Regions from separate parts of the Actinoallomurus oryzae genome, predicted to be linked through region 1. Evidence: riboswitches for the same ligand, from Rfam matches in the RefSeq annotation. Region 1 holds a riboswitch; the other holds the start of a gene.
The links. A riboswitch is a leader RNA that binds a small molecule or an ion and turns the genes downstream of it on or off. The one in region 1 is predicted to bind glycine.

Region 1 (7,138 bases):
GGACAGGGCGACGGCGGGCCAGTTCGTGTCGGGAAGGCGCTCGGAGTCGAAGACGTAGTCGGGCGGCACCGAGACCACGTCCGCGCCGGCGGCGCACCGCCCGAAGCCCGGCACCCCGGCCAGCTCACGGCACGACATCAGCCCGGCCACCACGGGCCGGGGGCCGCCCAGCGAGAGCGTCGTGCCGAGCGGGTTCGTGTGGATCAGCATGACGCCCCGTACGCCGGGGATCGAGTGCAGCCGGGCCAGGACCTGGTCCGATACCGGGACGGAGGCGCGGGGCACACCCGGCGTTCTCGTCCAGCCGTGGGAGTACTCGGCCACCATCGTGCCGCGGGCCGCGGCGTCGCTCTCGGGCACGCCCTGCTCGGCGACCATCGTGTTGATCACTCCGACCGCCGTGCTGGTGACGAAGAGGGCGAGGACGAGCCCGCTGACCGCGCGGTAGCCGGCCTTCGGGTCGTCGGCGAGCCGCCGCCCGGCGATCAGCGTCGCGGGACGGCGGGCGTACCGCGCCACGACGCGTGAGCCGGCCATGGTCAGCCACGGCCCGGCGATCACCAGGCCGCCCATCATCAGGAAGATTCCGGTGAGGTACGCCCAGATCTGGCCGTTCGTGGTGGCGGGCCGGCGGCCGACGAAGAACGCGAGCTCGGCGACACCGGCGGCGAGCGGGATCAGCCGGTACGCGCGGGGCGGGCGCGGAGTGACGTGCCGGCTCACGCCGAGCGGGGAGATCCGCACCCGGCGCAGGGCGACCCGCGCCGCGATCATCGCGCCGAGCGGGACGCCGACGGCGACGAGCCCGATCTGGAGCGCGGTGAGCGACACGTCGGCGGCGTAGAACCGCTGACCCGTGATCGGGATCGCGGTCAGGCGCGTCCGGAAGAGGAAGAACAGCCCGAAGCCGCCCGCGGTGCCGGCGACCGCCGCCACGCTCGACTCGACGGCCGCGACCAGGGAGATCTGCCGGGGCGTGGCGCCGACCAGGCGCATCGCGGCGAAGCGCTGTTCGCGGCGGGTGGCCACGAGCCGGGTGACCGTGCCGATGAAGATCAACACCGGGAAGAGCAGCGCCGCCGCCGTGACCGACAGGATCAGGTCGATGCCGTTCGCGTTGGTGCCGGCGTTACAGCTCGAACAGCTGCTGGGCGTCCTGGTGGCGATGCCGGTCACCTTCGCCGCGCCGGGGGCGCGCGAGAGCTCGGCGGCGCTCGCGCCCACGATGACGTACAGCGAGTCCGGGGACGGGAGCGCGGACGGCCCGATCGTGCCGATCCGGCGGCCGGGGTAGCGGTCGCCGAGCCGGTCGGGCGGGGCCGCGCGCAGCAGCGCGGTCAGCGCCGGTGACGCGTAGTACTCCCCCGGCCCGGGCAGGCGCGGGATGCCGGGCGGGAGAGGTGTGCGGGGCCCGGTGGCGGCGACGTCGACCCGGGTGATCGTCCTGCCCTCGTAGCGCTCGTAGCCGAGGGTGGCCCACATCGGGTCCGGCGAGGACGTGACACCCGCCGTGGCCTCGGGGACCGCGGAGTTCAGCCAGGCGTAGCGGGCGTTCTGCGCGTTGACGGCGTTGATGCCCGCCAGGGTCGCCAGCAGCAGGCCGACGCCGAGCGCGACGGCGGCCGCGGTGACCACGAGCCGGGCGGCGGCCTCCCGGCCGCCGGCGACGGTGAGGCGGAGGCCGAAGCCGATCACGAGGCCACCCTGACCGCGGTGGTCCTTCCGTCGCGGACGATGACCTCGCGGTCGGCGTACGCCGCCACCCGCGGCTCGTGCGTCACGAGGACGACCGTGGTGCCCTGCTCGCGGGCGGCGGACACGAGCAGCTCCATGACCTGCTCGCCGGTGAGCGAGTCGAGCGCGCCGGTCGGCTCGTCGGCGAACAGCACCCGCGGGCTCGCGACCAGGCCACGGGCCAGCGCGACACGCTGGGCCTGCCCGCCGGACAGCTCGCCGGACCGCCGCCGCTCCAGCCCGCCGAGGCCGAGCCGCTCGAACCAGGGCTGGACCTGCCGGACGGCCGCGCCCCGGCGCAGGCCGCCGAGCAGCAGCGGCAGCGCGATGTTCTCCTCGGCGGTCAGCTCGGGGACCAGCTGGCCGAACTGGAACACGAAGCCGAACCGGTCGCGGCGCAGGGCGCTGCGCTCGGCCTCGCCCATGGTGTCGACCCGGCTGCCGTCGAACCGGACCTGCCCGGACTCCGGCGTGAGGATCCCGGCCAGGCAGTGCAGGAGGGTCGACTTGCCCGAGCCGCTGGGCCCCATGACCGCGACGATCTCGCCGGCCTCGGCCGACAGGCTCGCGCCCCGCAGCGCGGGCGTGCTGCCGAACGACAGGGTGATCTCGCGAGCCTCGATCAGCGGTGTCACGGCAGGACCTCGCGTTTCAGGGCGTCGAGCCGGGCCGCGGTGAGGTCGATCCAGCGAAGGTCGGACTCCAGGTGGAACAGGCCGTGGTCGGCGAGCAGCGCGTCGACCAGGTCACCGTTCCGCTTGGTGTCGGTCAGCTCGCGCATGCGCTTCAGGTGGGCGGCGCGCTGGGCGTCGAGGTACGCCTCGGCGTCGCGGTCGAGGAGCAGCGCGAGCACGACCTTGGTGAACAGCACGGTCTGCAGGTGCGGCTCGGCCTCGACCGGTTCGGCGAGCCAGGACTCGAACTCGGTCGCCCCCGTCTCGGTGATGACGTATCGCTTGCGGTCGGGGCCCGCGCCGGCCTCGGTCTCGCCCACGACCACCTTCCCGGCGCGGGCGAGCCGGGCGAGGGTGGCGTAGACCTGGCCGAACGGCAGCGGTTTGCCCCGGCCGAACAGCGCGTCGTAGTCGCGTTTCAGGTCATACCCATGGCTCGGCTCGCGTTCGAGCAGGCCGAGCAGGGCGAAGGGGACGCTCATGAGAAGGAGGGTACGCCGCGCGTATACTCGCCGTCTATACACTCGATGTATAGCCGCTCGGCCAGGTGAGACGAAGCGTGGGCTGTCGTCGCGCGACGGGCGCTGCTAGCCTGGCGGCAGCCGTTGATCCCGCGCGGGAGAGCGCCCGGGCCGCCAGTCCGGGCCGCCGAAGGAGCAACTCCTCCCCGGAACCTCTCAGGCGACGAAGACCGCGCGGAGCAGGCGACCTCTGGAAAGCGGAGCGATGCTCCCGCCGAAGGTGCAAGCCCCCCGGGCGAAGCTCTCAGGCGCCGATGACAGAGGGGGAGGCGCCGAGACCGCAAGCGAACCAGTGGGACGATATGACCCCCGGATCGCCCGCGCGATAAGGAGCCTGCCGCGATGTCCGTTCCGGACACCAAGAAGACACCACTCCACGAGGTCCACGAGGGCCTCGGTGCCACCGTCACCGAGTTCGCCGGCTATCTGATGCCGCTGCGCTACGGCAGCGAGACCGCCGAGCACCAGGCGGTCCGCACCAGCGCCGGGCTGTTCGACCTGTCCCACATGGGAGAGATCTTCGTGACCGGCCCGCAGGCCGGGGCGGCGCTCGACCACTCCCTCATCGGGCACCTGTCGGCGCTCGCCGTGGGCCGGGCGCGCTACACGATGATCTGCGACGCCGAGGGCGGCGTGCTGGACGACCTGATCGTCTACCGGCTGGCCGCCGAGACCTATCTGGTCGTGGCCAACGCCGCGAACGCCGCCACCGTGCTCGCCGAGCTGACCGCGCGGTCGGAGAAGTTCGACGAGGCCGCCGTCGACGACCGGTCCGACGCGTACGCGCTCGTCGCGGTCCAGGGGCCCAAGGCCCAGGAGATCCTCGGCAAGCTCACCGACGCCGCGCTCGGCGACCTGAAGTACTACGCGATCCTGCCCGGCGCGGTGTCCGGCGTCGACGCCCTGATCGCCCGTACCGGCTACACGGGCGAGGACGGCTTCGAGCTGTTCGTCTCCGCCGGCGACGCCGTGGCGGTCTGGAACGCTCTGACCGAGGCCGGCGGCGACGACCTGCGGCCCTGCGGGCTGTCCGCGCGCGACACGCTGCGCCTGGAGGCCGGGATGCCGCTGTACGGCAACGAGCTGACCGCCGAGACCACGCCGTTCGACGCGGGCCTGGGCCGTACCGTCAAGTTCGAGAAGGGCGACTTCGTCGGGCGTGCCGCGCTGGCCGCGATCGCCGACGAGACGCCGAAGCGGACCCTCGTCGGGCTCGTCGCCAGGGGGCGGCGGGTGCCCCGGCACGGGTACGACATCGTGGGATCGGACGGCACGCCGTGCGGAGTCGTGACCAGCGGCGCGCCATCCCCGACACTGGGCAAGCCCATCGCCATGGGCTATATCGACGCGGACCACGCCGAAGACACCGATCTCGCAGTGGACATCCGCGGCAAACATGAGCCGGTCGACAAGGTCGCCCTGCCTTTCTATAGGAGGACCCCGTGAGCAGCGTTCCCGAGACCCTTTCCTACACCGAAGAGCACGAGTGGATTACCGAGCCGTCCGACGGTGTTGTCACTGTGGGGATCACCGCCTATGCCGCCGACGCCCTCGGTGACATCGTGTACGTCTCGTTGCCGCAGGAGGGCGCCACGGTGGAGGCCGGAGAGCCCTGTGGCGAGGCGGAGTCGACCAAGTCGGTGAGTGACATCTACGCGCCGGTGACGGGGGAGGTCGTGGCGGTGAACAGTGCGGTCGAGGAGGACCCGGCCGTGATCAACGCCGACCCGTACGGCGAGGGCTGGCTGCTGAAGATCCGCACTGACGGCGACGGCCCCGACCTGCTGGACGCCCCGGCCTACTCCAAGTTGATCGAGGAGGCGTGAGATGAGCCTGTCCAACGCCCCTCTCTCCGAGATCGACCCGGAGGTCGCGTCGGCCATCGCCGAAGAGCTGCGCCGCCAGCAGTCGACCCTGGAGATGATCGCCTCGGAGAACTTCGCCCCGGTGGGCGTGCTCGAGGCCCAGGGCTCGGTGATGACGAACAAGTACGCCGAGGGCTACCCGGGCCGCCGCTACTACGGCGGCTGTGAGTACGTCGACGTCACCGAGCAGCTCGCGATCGACCGCGCCAAGGCCCTGTTCGGCGCCGACCACGCGAACGTCCAGCCCCACTCGGGCGCGCAGGCCAACATCGCGGTGTACTTCGCGCTGCTCCAGCCGGGCGACACCATCCTGGGCCTGGACCTCGCCCACGGCGGGCACCTGACCCACGGCATGAAGATCAACTACTCCGGCAAGATGTTCAACGTCGCCGCCTACCACGTGGGCGAGGACGGCCGGGTCGACATGGACGAGGTCGCCGAGCTGGCGCGCGAGCACCGGCCGAAGATGATCGTCGCCGGCTGGTCGGCGTACCCGCGGCAGCTCGACTTCCCCGCGTTCCGCCGCATCGCCGACGAGACGGGCGCGCTGTTCATGGTTGACATGGCGCACTTCGCCGGCCTCGTCGCCGCCGGGCTGCACCCCTCGCCGGTGCCGCACGCCGACGTCGTCACGAGCACGACCCACAAGACGCTCTGCGGGCCGCGCGGCGGGCTCATCCTGTGCCGCGAGGAGTTCGCCAAGAAGATCAACTCCGCGGTGTTCCCCGGCACGCAGGGCGGGCCGCTGGAACACGTGATCGCCGCCAAGGCCGTGGCCCTGAAGATCGCCGCGTCCGAGGAGTTCGCCGAGCGCCAGCGCCGTACGGTCGAGGGCGCGAAGACGCTGGCGGCGCGGCTGTCGCGCGAGGACGCCGCCAAGGCCGGCGTGAAGGTGCTGACCGGCGGCACCGACGTTCACCTGGTCCTGGTCGACCTGGTCGACTCGGAGCTGACCGGCCGTGACGCCGAGGACCGCCTCCACGACATCGGCATCACCGTCAACCGCAACGCCGTCCCGAACGACCCGCGCCCGCCGATGGTGACCTCCGGGCTGCGGATCGGCACACCCGCGCTGGCCACGCGCGGCTTCCAGGAGGCCGACTTCGCCGAGGTCGCCGACATCATCGCGCTCGCGCTGCAGCCGTCGTACGACGCCGCGGCGCTTTCGGCCCGGGTCACCGCCCTGGCCGAGCAGCATCCGCTCTACCCGAGTCTGTGAGATGAGATGACCATCGCCCCGGAAGGCCGCAAGCTGCTTCGCATCGAGGCGCGCAACGCCGCGACCCCGATCGAGCGCAAGCCGCCGTGGATCAAGACCAAGCTCAAGATGGGGCCGCAGTACCGCGAGCTGACCGACCTGGTGCGCAGCGAGGGCCTGCACACGGTCTGCCAGGAGGCGGGCTGTCCGAACATCTACGAGTGCTGGGAGGACCGCGAGGCCACCTTCCTCATCGGCGGCGACCAGTGCACGCGCCGGTGTGACTTCTGCCAGATCGACACGGGCAAACCCGCCGCGTACGACCCGGACGAGCCCCGGCGCGTGGCCGAGTCGGTCGAGCGGATGGGCCTGCGGTACGCCACGATCACCGGTGTCGCCCGCGACGACCTGCCGGACGGCGGCGCGTGGCTGTACGCCGAGACCGTACGGCAGATCCACTCAGCGCTGCCCGGCTGCGGCGTCGAGCTGCTCATCCCCGACTTCAACGCCGTGCCGTCGCAGCTCGCCGAGGTGTTCTCCTCACGGCCCGAGGTGCTCGCGCACAACCTGGAGACCGTGCCGCGGATCTTCAAGCGGATCCGGCCGGCCTTCCGGTACGAACGGTCGCTGTCGGTCCTGACGCAGGCGCGCGAGGACGGGCTGGTCACCAAGTCCAACCTCATCCTCGGCATGGGCGAGACCCGCGAGGAGATCTCGCAGGCGATGCGCGACCTGTACGACGCGGGCTGCGAGCTGCTCACCGTCACGCAGTACCTGCGGCCCTCCCCCCGCCATCACCCGGTCGAGCGCTGGGTCAAGCCGGAGGAGTTCGTCGAGCTGAAGGCCGAGGCCGACGAGATCGGCTTCGCCGGCGTCATGTCCGGGCCGCTCGTGCGTTCCAGCTACCGCGCCGGACGCCTCTACCAGCAGGCCATGGAGGCTCGCGGCGCCAAGGTTCAGTAGTCGTGGCGATCAGCGTCTTCGACCTGTTCAAGGTCGGTATCGGCCCGTCCAGCTCGCACACGGGCGGGCCGATGGTGGCGGCGCACCGGTTCGTGCGCTCGCTTCTCGATGACGGTCTGCTGGAGAAGACCGCGTCCGTACGCGCGGTGCTGTACGGCTCGCTGGGCCTGACCGGCAAGGGGC
Region 2 (7,138 bases), on a different contig from region 1:
TCGGCCTCGCGGGCGCCGTCGAGGTCACCGCCGCTCTCGAGCACCACGGCGAGCCCGAGGGCCGCCTGCGCGCGCTCGGTGGTGCCGCCGGTCTCCAGCACCTGGCGGAACAGCGTGGCGGCGTCGTCGAGCCGGCCGCCCTCGGCGTGCGCGCGCGCCTCGTCGAGCCGGGTCGACGGCTGCGCGGCCGTCTCCTCCGGCGGGGTCGTCATGACGTGCTCCCGCGGCCACGGGGGAACCCGTCACCGGACGTCCTCATCGGCGCCTCGCAGGCGTCGCTCGCACTCATCTCCGTGCCCTTGGGGGTAGGCGGCGTGTGGGATGAGCCTAACGGGATTCGGGCCGCCCCGTCCCGCAGCGTGACCGTGATGTCCGGCTCGGGCCAATGGAAAGCGTCCTTGACATCTCGACCGTGTAAAGCATACTTTCCATGGCGAACGTCAAAGGAGCTTTACAGCATGCGGAACGACGTGCGCGAGCTACGGGCCGCGAAGGGCCTGTCGCAGCAGGCGCTCGGGCAGGCCCTCGGCGTGTCCCGTCAGACGATCAACGCGATCGAGCAGGGCCGGTACGACCCTTCCCTCCCGCTCGCGATCCGCATGGCCCGCTATTTCGGCAGGACCGTCGAGGAGGTCTTCCATGTCGACGATGAGAGGTCATGAGGCCGCCCGCACACGGCGCTGGCTGGTGCCAGGCCTGTGTGTCGTGGCCGGCGCCGGCTACGCCGCCGTCTTCCTGGCCCACCACCGTCCGATCGCGGCCGTGATCGGCGCGGGTGTGATGCTCGCGTACGCGCTCGTGCTGGTGATCTTCTCGCGGCGCAGCGAGGCGGTCGCCCTGCTCCGCGAGGACGGCCCGGACGAACGCCGTGCCCTGATCACGACGAGGGCGGCCGCGACCACCCTGTACGCCCTGATGGTCCTCTCGGTGATCATGCTCTTCGTCCAGCTCGCCCGCGGCGCCGACCCCGGCGCGTGGGGCGTGGTCTCCGGCGTCGGCGGCTTCGTGTTCATCGTCTCGATCGCGTACGAGTCGCGGCGCCGCTGACGCCGCACAGGGGCGTCCGGACCGCGGCCGGCCCGGACGCCCGTACGGGATCAGGACTCGAAGGCCTCCGGCGGCGGGCAGGCGCAGACGAGGTTGCGGTCGCCGTAGGCCTGGTCGATGCGGCGCACCGGCGGCCAGTACTTGTTCTCCCGCAGCGACGGGAGCGGGTAGGCCGCCTCCTCGCGGGTGTAGGAGTGCTTCCAGTCGGTGGTCAGCAGCGCCGCCGCGGTGTGCGGGGCGTTCTTGAGCGGGTTGTCGTCGGCGTCGTAGTCGCCGGCGGCGACCCGCTCGACCTCCCGCCGGATCTCGATCATCGCGTCGCAGAAGCGGTCGAGCTCGGCGCGGTCCTCGCTCTCGGTCGGCTCGATCATCAGCGTGCCGGCCACCGGGAAGGCGAGGGTGGGGGCGTGGATGCCGTAGTCGATGAGCCGCTTGGCGACGTCCTCGGCGGTGACCTTGGTCTCCTTGGTGATCTTCCGGATGTCGATGATGCACTCGTGGGCGACGAGGCCGCCCCGGCCGGTGAAGAGCACCGGGTAGTGGCCGTCGAGCCGCTTGGCGACGTAGTTGGCGGCCAGCACCGCCGCCTCGGTCGCCTCGCGCAGCCCGTCGGCGCCCATCATCGCGATGTAGGCCCACGAGATCGGCAGGATGCCCGCCGAGCCCCACGGGGCCGCCGAGATCGGGCCGCTGCCGGTCTCCGGACCGGCCTCGGACCGCAGCGGGTGGTTCGGCAGGAACGGCACGAGGTGCTCGCGCACGCCCACCGGGCCGACGCCCGGCCCGCCGCCGCCGTGCGGGATGCAGAAGGTCTTGTGGAGGTTCAGGTGCGACACGTCGGCGCCGAACTCCCCCAGGCGTGCCAGCCCGACGAGGGCGTTGAGGTTGGCGCCGTCGACGTAGACCTGGCCGCCCGCCGCGTGCACGCTCTCGCAGACCTCGGTGATCGTCTCCTCGTAGATGCCGTGCGTCGAGGGGTACGTCACCATGATCGCGGCGAGGGAGTCGCGGTGCTTGTCGATCTTGGCGTGCAGGTCGTCGAGGTCGATGTCACCGCTCTCGGTGCTCTTCACCACGACCACCCGCATCCCGGCCATCACCGCGCTGGCGGCGTTCGTGCCGTGCGCCGAGGAGGGGATCAGGCAGACGTTCCGGTGGCTCTCACCGCGTGAGGCGTGGTAGCCGTGCACGGCGAGCAGGCCGGCCAGCTCCCCCTGCGAGCCGGCGTTGGGCTGCACCGACACCTTGGCGTACCCGGTGATCTCGGCCAGCCACGACTCGAGCTCGCCGATCATCTCGACGTACCCCTGCGCCTGCTCCAGCGGGGCGAACGGGTGGATCTGCGCGAACTCCGGCCAGGTGATCGGCTCCATCTCGGTCGTGGCGTTCAGCTTCATCGTGCAGGAACCGAGCGGGATCATCGAGCGGTCCAGCGCGATGTCCTTGTCCTGCAGGCGGCGCAGGTAGCGCAGCATCGCCGTTTCCGACCGGTGCGCGTGGAACACCGGGTGGGTCAGGAACTCGCTCTCCCGCCGCAGAGCCGGCGGGAACTCGTCCCCGGCCGCGTCGGCGGCCTCGTCCTCCGCGCCGCCGAACGCCCGCAGGACCCGCGTGACGTGATCGCCCGTGGTCGTCTCGTCACAGGCGACACCGACCTGGTCGGCGTCCACCCGGCGCAGGTTGATCCCGAGGTCGAGCGCCCGGCGTACGACCTCATCGGCCCGGCCGGGGACCCGGGCCAGCACCGTGTCGAAGAAGCGGTCGTGCACGACCTCGACGCCCTGCCGGCCCAGGCCGGCGGCGAGGCGCGCCGCGTGGCCGTGCACCCGCTCGGCGATGCCCTTCAGGCCCTCGGGACCGTGGTAGACCGCGTACATGCTCGCCATCACGGCGAGCAGCACCTGGGCGGTGCAGATGTTGCTGGTGGCCTTCTCTCGGCGGATGTGCTGCTCTCGCGTCTGCAGCGCGAGCCGGTACGCCTGCCCGCCGTCGGCGTCGAGCGAGACCCCGACGAGCCGCCCGGGGAGCTGGCGCTGGATGCCATCGCGCACCGACATGTAGCCGGCGTGCGGGCCGCCGAAGCCGTACGGCACGCCGAAGCGCTGCGTGGTGCCCACCGCGATGTCGGCGCCGAACTCCCCCGGCGGCCGGAGCAGCGTCAGGGCGAGCAGGTCGGCGGCGACCACGACCTGGGCGCCGCGCCCGTGCGCCGCCTCGGTGAGGCCGGACAGGTCGCGTACGGCGCCGCTCGCCCCCGGATACTGCAGCAGCACGCCGAAGAAGTCGCCCTCCGGCAGCCCCTCGGACGTGTCGGCGACGACGACCTCGATGCCCAGCGGCACCGCGCGGGTGCGGATCACCTCGACGGTCTGCGGCAGCACGTCGGTGTCGACGAGGAAGGCGTCGCCGCTCCCCCGCGGCGCGACGCGGTGCGCCAGCGTCATCGCCTCCGCGGCGGCGGTGCCCTCGTCCAGCAGCGAGGCGTTCGCCACCGGCAGCCCGGTCAGGTCGCTCACCATGGTCTGGAAGTTCAGCAGCGCCTCGAGCCGGCCCTGGGAGATCTCCGGCTGGTACGGCGTGTAGGCGGTGTACCAGCCGGGGTTCTCCAGGACGTTGCGCAGGATCACGCCCGGGGTGATCGTGCCGTGGTAGCCGAGGCCGATCATCGAGGTGAGGACCTGGTTGCGCGCGGCCAGCTCGCGCAGCCGCGCCAGCGCCTCCACCTCGCTCAGGGCGGGCGGCAGGTCGAGCGGGCGGCCGGTGCGGATCCGGGCGGGCACGGCCGCGTCGACGAGCGCGGCGACGCCGTCGTACCCGGCGGCCTCGGCCATCGCGGCGCGTTCGGCCGGTGAGGGTCCGATGTGGCGGGCGGCGAACGGAACCTCGATCATGGGAAGCCTCCAGGCGGGTCGGGGCGCGAACACCACCGGGCACGGCCGGTGGCCGGTCTCCCCCTCTGTCACCTGAACCTGAGAGCTTCGCCGCGACGGGCGCGGCTTGCACCTTCGGTGAGGATCGGCGGCCGGCAACGCGGCCTCCGGTCCCGCTTTCCAGAGGTGCCTCGCCCGCACGGTCCTTTTGCCTGAGAGGTTCCGGGGAGGTTTGCTCCTTCGGCGCCCCTGTGCTGGCTGCACCGGGGTCTCTCCCGCACGGGTTCGACGGCGATCTCCACCCTACCGGAGGCTTATCGCCACGACGTTAAGCGCGGGGCGTACCGACCGTAAGAGCCCGGCTCTAAAGGTCAGCGGTTCAGCGTACGGAAGCGACGGACGGTCAGCGGGACGAAGATCGCCAGCAGCACGCCGCACCAGACCAGCGTCGCCGCGACCGGATGCCGCAGCGGCAGGGCGGCGTGCGCCGTGACGACGCCCGGGTTGCCGAAGAGGCCGCGGCAGGCGGCGACCATCGCGCTCACCGGGTTCCAGTCGGCGATCACTCGCAGCCAGGCCGGCATGCCCGCGGTCGGCACGAAGGAGTTCGACAGCATCGAGACCGGGAAGATCAGGGGGACCATCTGGTCGGCGGTCTCCTCGTTCTTCACCAGCAGGCCGCAGAGCACCCCGGCCCACGAGAGGGCGTACCGCAGGAGGATGAGCAGGCCGAACGCCGCGAGGGCCCGCGGCAGCCCCTCGTGGATCCGCCAGCCGACGGCCAGCCCGCAGCCGACCATGATGACCATGCCGGCGAGGCCGACGATGATGTCGCCGCCCACCTGGCCGAACGGCACCGCCGACCGGGCCATCGGCATCGAGCGGAACCGGTCCATGACCCCCTTGGAGGAGTCGGTGGCCACCCCGACCATCGTGGCCATGAAGCTGGTCATCGTGGTCATGGCGAACAGGCCGGGCATGAGGTACTCCCGGTAGTCACCGCCGCCGGGGACCTTGATCGCGCTGCCGAAGACGTAGCCGAACAGCACGACCATCACGGCCGGGAAGACCAGAGCGCCGACGAGCTCCCCGGGCTGGGACCTGAGCTGGAGCAGATTGCGCCACACCAGCGTGAGGCCGTCGGTGAGGGTCCAGCGGAGCCGGCCGAGGCGGCCGGTGGGCGCGGCGGGGGCGTGGAGGACCATCAGGCGCTCACCTTCTCTTCGGTCTCTTCGGTCTCTCGGGCGTCTTCGGGGTCCTCGGTCCCGCCGGTGAGGCGCAGGAACACCTCATCGAGGGTGGGGCGCCTCAGCGTGACGTCCTCGACCCCGACGCCGGCGCGGTCCAGCTCGAGCACGACGGCGGGCAGGGTGAGGGAGCCGGCGGGGACGGGGACGCTCACCCGGCGGGACTCCGGGTCGGTGTCCGGCTCGCCGATGCGGGAGAGCACGGCGGTGGCGTCGGCGAACGCGGCCACGTCGGACACGACCACGTCGATGCGGCTGCCGATCTCACCCTTCAGCTCGTCGGGCGTGCCCGAGGCGATCACCTGGCCCCGGTCGACCACCGCGATCCGGTCGGCGAGCCGGTCGGCCTCGTCGAGGTACTGCGTGGTCAGCAGCACGGTCACGCCGTCGGCGACCAGCTCGCGGATCGTGTCCCAGATCTCGCCCCGGCTGCGCGGGTCCAGGCCGGTCGTGGGCTCGTCCAGGAAGAGCACCGGCGGAGCGGTGATCAGGCTGGAGATCAGGTCGATCCGGCGGCGCATGCCGCCGGAGTAGGTCTTGACCAGGCGGTCGCCGGCCTCGGCGAGGCCGAAGCGCTCGAGCAGCTCGTCCGCGCGCCGCCGGGCGGTCTTGGCCGGCAGGCGGTACAGGCGCCCGAAGAGCCGCAGGTTGTCGCGCCCGCTCAGCTTCTCGTCCATCGAGGCGTGCTGGCCCGCCAGGCCGATGCGGTGGCGCACCTGGTCGGCCTCGCGGACCACGTCGTACCCCGCGACCCGCGCCCGCCCGGCGTCGGGCAGCGTGAGCGTCGACAGGATCCGCACGGTCGTGGTCTTGCCGGCGCCGTTGGGGCCGAGCAGGCCGAGGACGCTGCCCTCGGGCACCTCCAGGTCGACCCCGCGCACGGCCTCCGTCCGGCCGAACCGCTTGCGCAGCCCCTCGGCCCAGATGGCCGACTCCGAGCTCGTCATCTCATCGCTTCCCCTCGTACTGTGTACCCCGTACGCTTCGTGTGTACAACGTACGCGCTCTGCGTACGTTGTACAAGCCCTGATAGGTTTGGTCGGGTGAGGGCGGGATGACTGACGCGGTGAACCCCGGGGACGACGGGCGGGACGAGCGGCTCCGCAAGGTGGCCGAGGAGTTCGAGAGGCAGCGGGCGCAAGGCCGGCAGAAGCCGACGCTCTGGGAGCGCCTCGAGGGTCCCGGGCGCGGCCCGCGGCCCGCGCTGACGCATCAGCAGATCGCCGCTGCCGCGGTCGAGATCGCCGACGCCGAGGGGCTGGGCGCCGTGTCCATGCGGCACCTCGCCGAACGCCTGGGCGTCGCCACCATGAGCCTGTACCGCTACGTCACCGGCAAGGACGAGATCTACGAGCTGATGCTCGACGCGGTGATGGCCGAGATCGCCCTGCCCGAGGGAGGCTGGCGCGAGGTCGCCGACGCGTACGCCCGCCAGTTCCGCGCGGTCAGCCTGCGCCACCCATGGACGATCCAGGCGTTCACCCGTGTCCCCATGGCCCTGTCCCCCAACAGCGTCGCGCTCACCGAGCAGGCCCTGACCTCGGTCGACGGCCTCGATATCGACGTCGACACGATGATGGCGGTGTTCGGCGCGGTGAGCGCCTTCGCGCGCGGCGCGGTCTTCTCCGAGGTGGCGCAGCGGGAGGTCCTGCGGCGTAAGGGCTGGGAGTCCGAGGACGACGTACGGCTGGCGTACCTGCCGTGGGTCCGGTGGATGCTGGAGTCGGGCCGCTACCCGGTGCTGAGCCGTTACATCGTCGAGGGATCCAATGAGGACGACGCCGACTGGCAGTTCGAGTTCGGCCTCACCTGCGTACTCGACGGCATCTCCGCCCGGCTCGGCATCTGAGGCTCCCCTGGTGCCTCTCGCGAGGGCACCCTTCCGTACCCCGGAAGGCGGCACTGAGGACATCCCGCAGATAACCGAGCTGCCGGCCTGGGAAGATTCACCTCGTGCCCGCTAATGAATCCCCC

Region 2: linked by a shared signal. The riboswitch ahead of gcvP (aminomethyl-transferring glycine dehydrogenase) and the one ahead of gcvT (glycine cleavage system aminomethyltransferase GcvT) in region 1 are both predicted to bind glycine.

What each region holds. Positions count from the first base shown of each region.
Region 1 covers NZ_BAABHF010000021.1:32,977-40,114, reverse strand. The annotation lists gene ABEA10_RS18505 (FtsX-like permease family protein) at 1-1,695, opposite strand, end outside; gene ABEA10_RS18500 (ABC transporter ATP-binding protein) at 1,692-2,369, opposite strand; gene ABEA10_RS18495 (PadR family transcriptional regulator) at 2,366-2,890, opposite strand; glycine riboswitch at 3,015-3,112, shown strand; glycine riboswitch at 3,114-3,200, shown strand; gene gcvT (glycine cleavage system aminomethyltransferase GcvT) at 3,272-4,375, shown strand; gene gcvH (glycine cleavage system protein GcvH) at 4,372-4,755, shown strand; gene ABEA10_RS18480 (serine hydroxymethyltransferase) at 4,757-6,013, shown strand; gene lipA (lipoyl synthase) at 6,020-6,955, shown strand; gene ABEA10_RS18470 (L-serine ammonia-lyase) at 6,958-7,138, shown strand, end outside.
Region 2 covers NZ_BAABHF010000026.1:160,435-167,572, reverse strand. The annotation lists gene ABEA10_RS26250 (tetratricopeptide repeat protein) at 1-212, opposite strand, end outside; gene ABEA10_RS26245 (helix-turn-helix transcriptional regulator) at 459-662, shown strand; gene ABEA10_RS26240 (hypothetical protein) at 640-1,047, shown strand; gene gcvP (aminomethyl-transferring glycine dehydrogenase) at 1,098-3,938, opposite strand; glycine riboswitch at 3,994-4,107, opposite strand; glycine riboswitch at 4,108-4,205, opposite strand; gene ABEA10_RS26230 (ABC transporter permease) at 4,289-5,122, opposite strand; gene ABEA10_RS26225 (ATP-binding cassette domain-containing protein) at 5,122-6,111, opposite strand; gene ABEA10_RS26220 (TetR/AcrR family transcriptional regulator) at 6,219-7,013, shown strand; gene ABEA10_RS26215 (lysylphosphatidylglycerol synthase domain-containing protein) at 7,118-7,138, shown strand, end outside.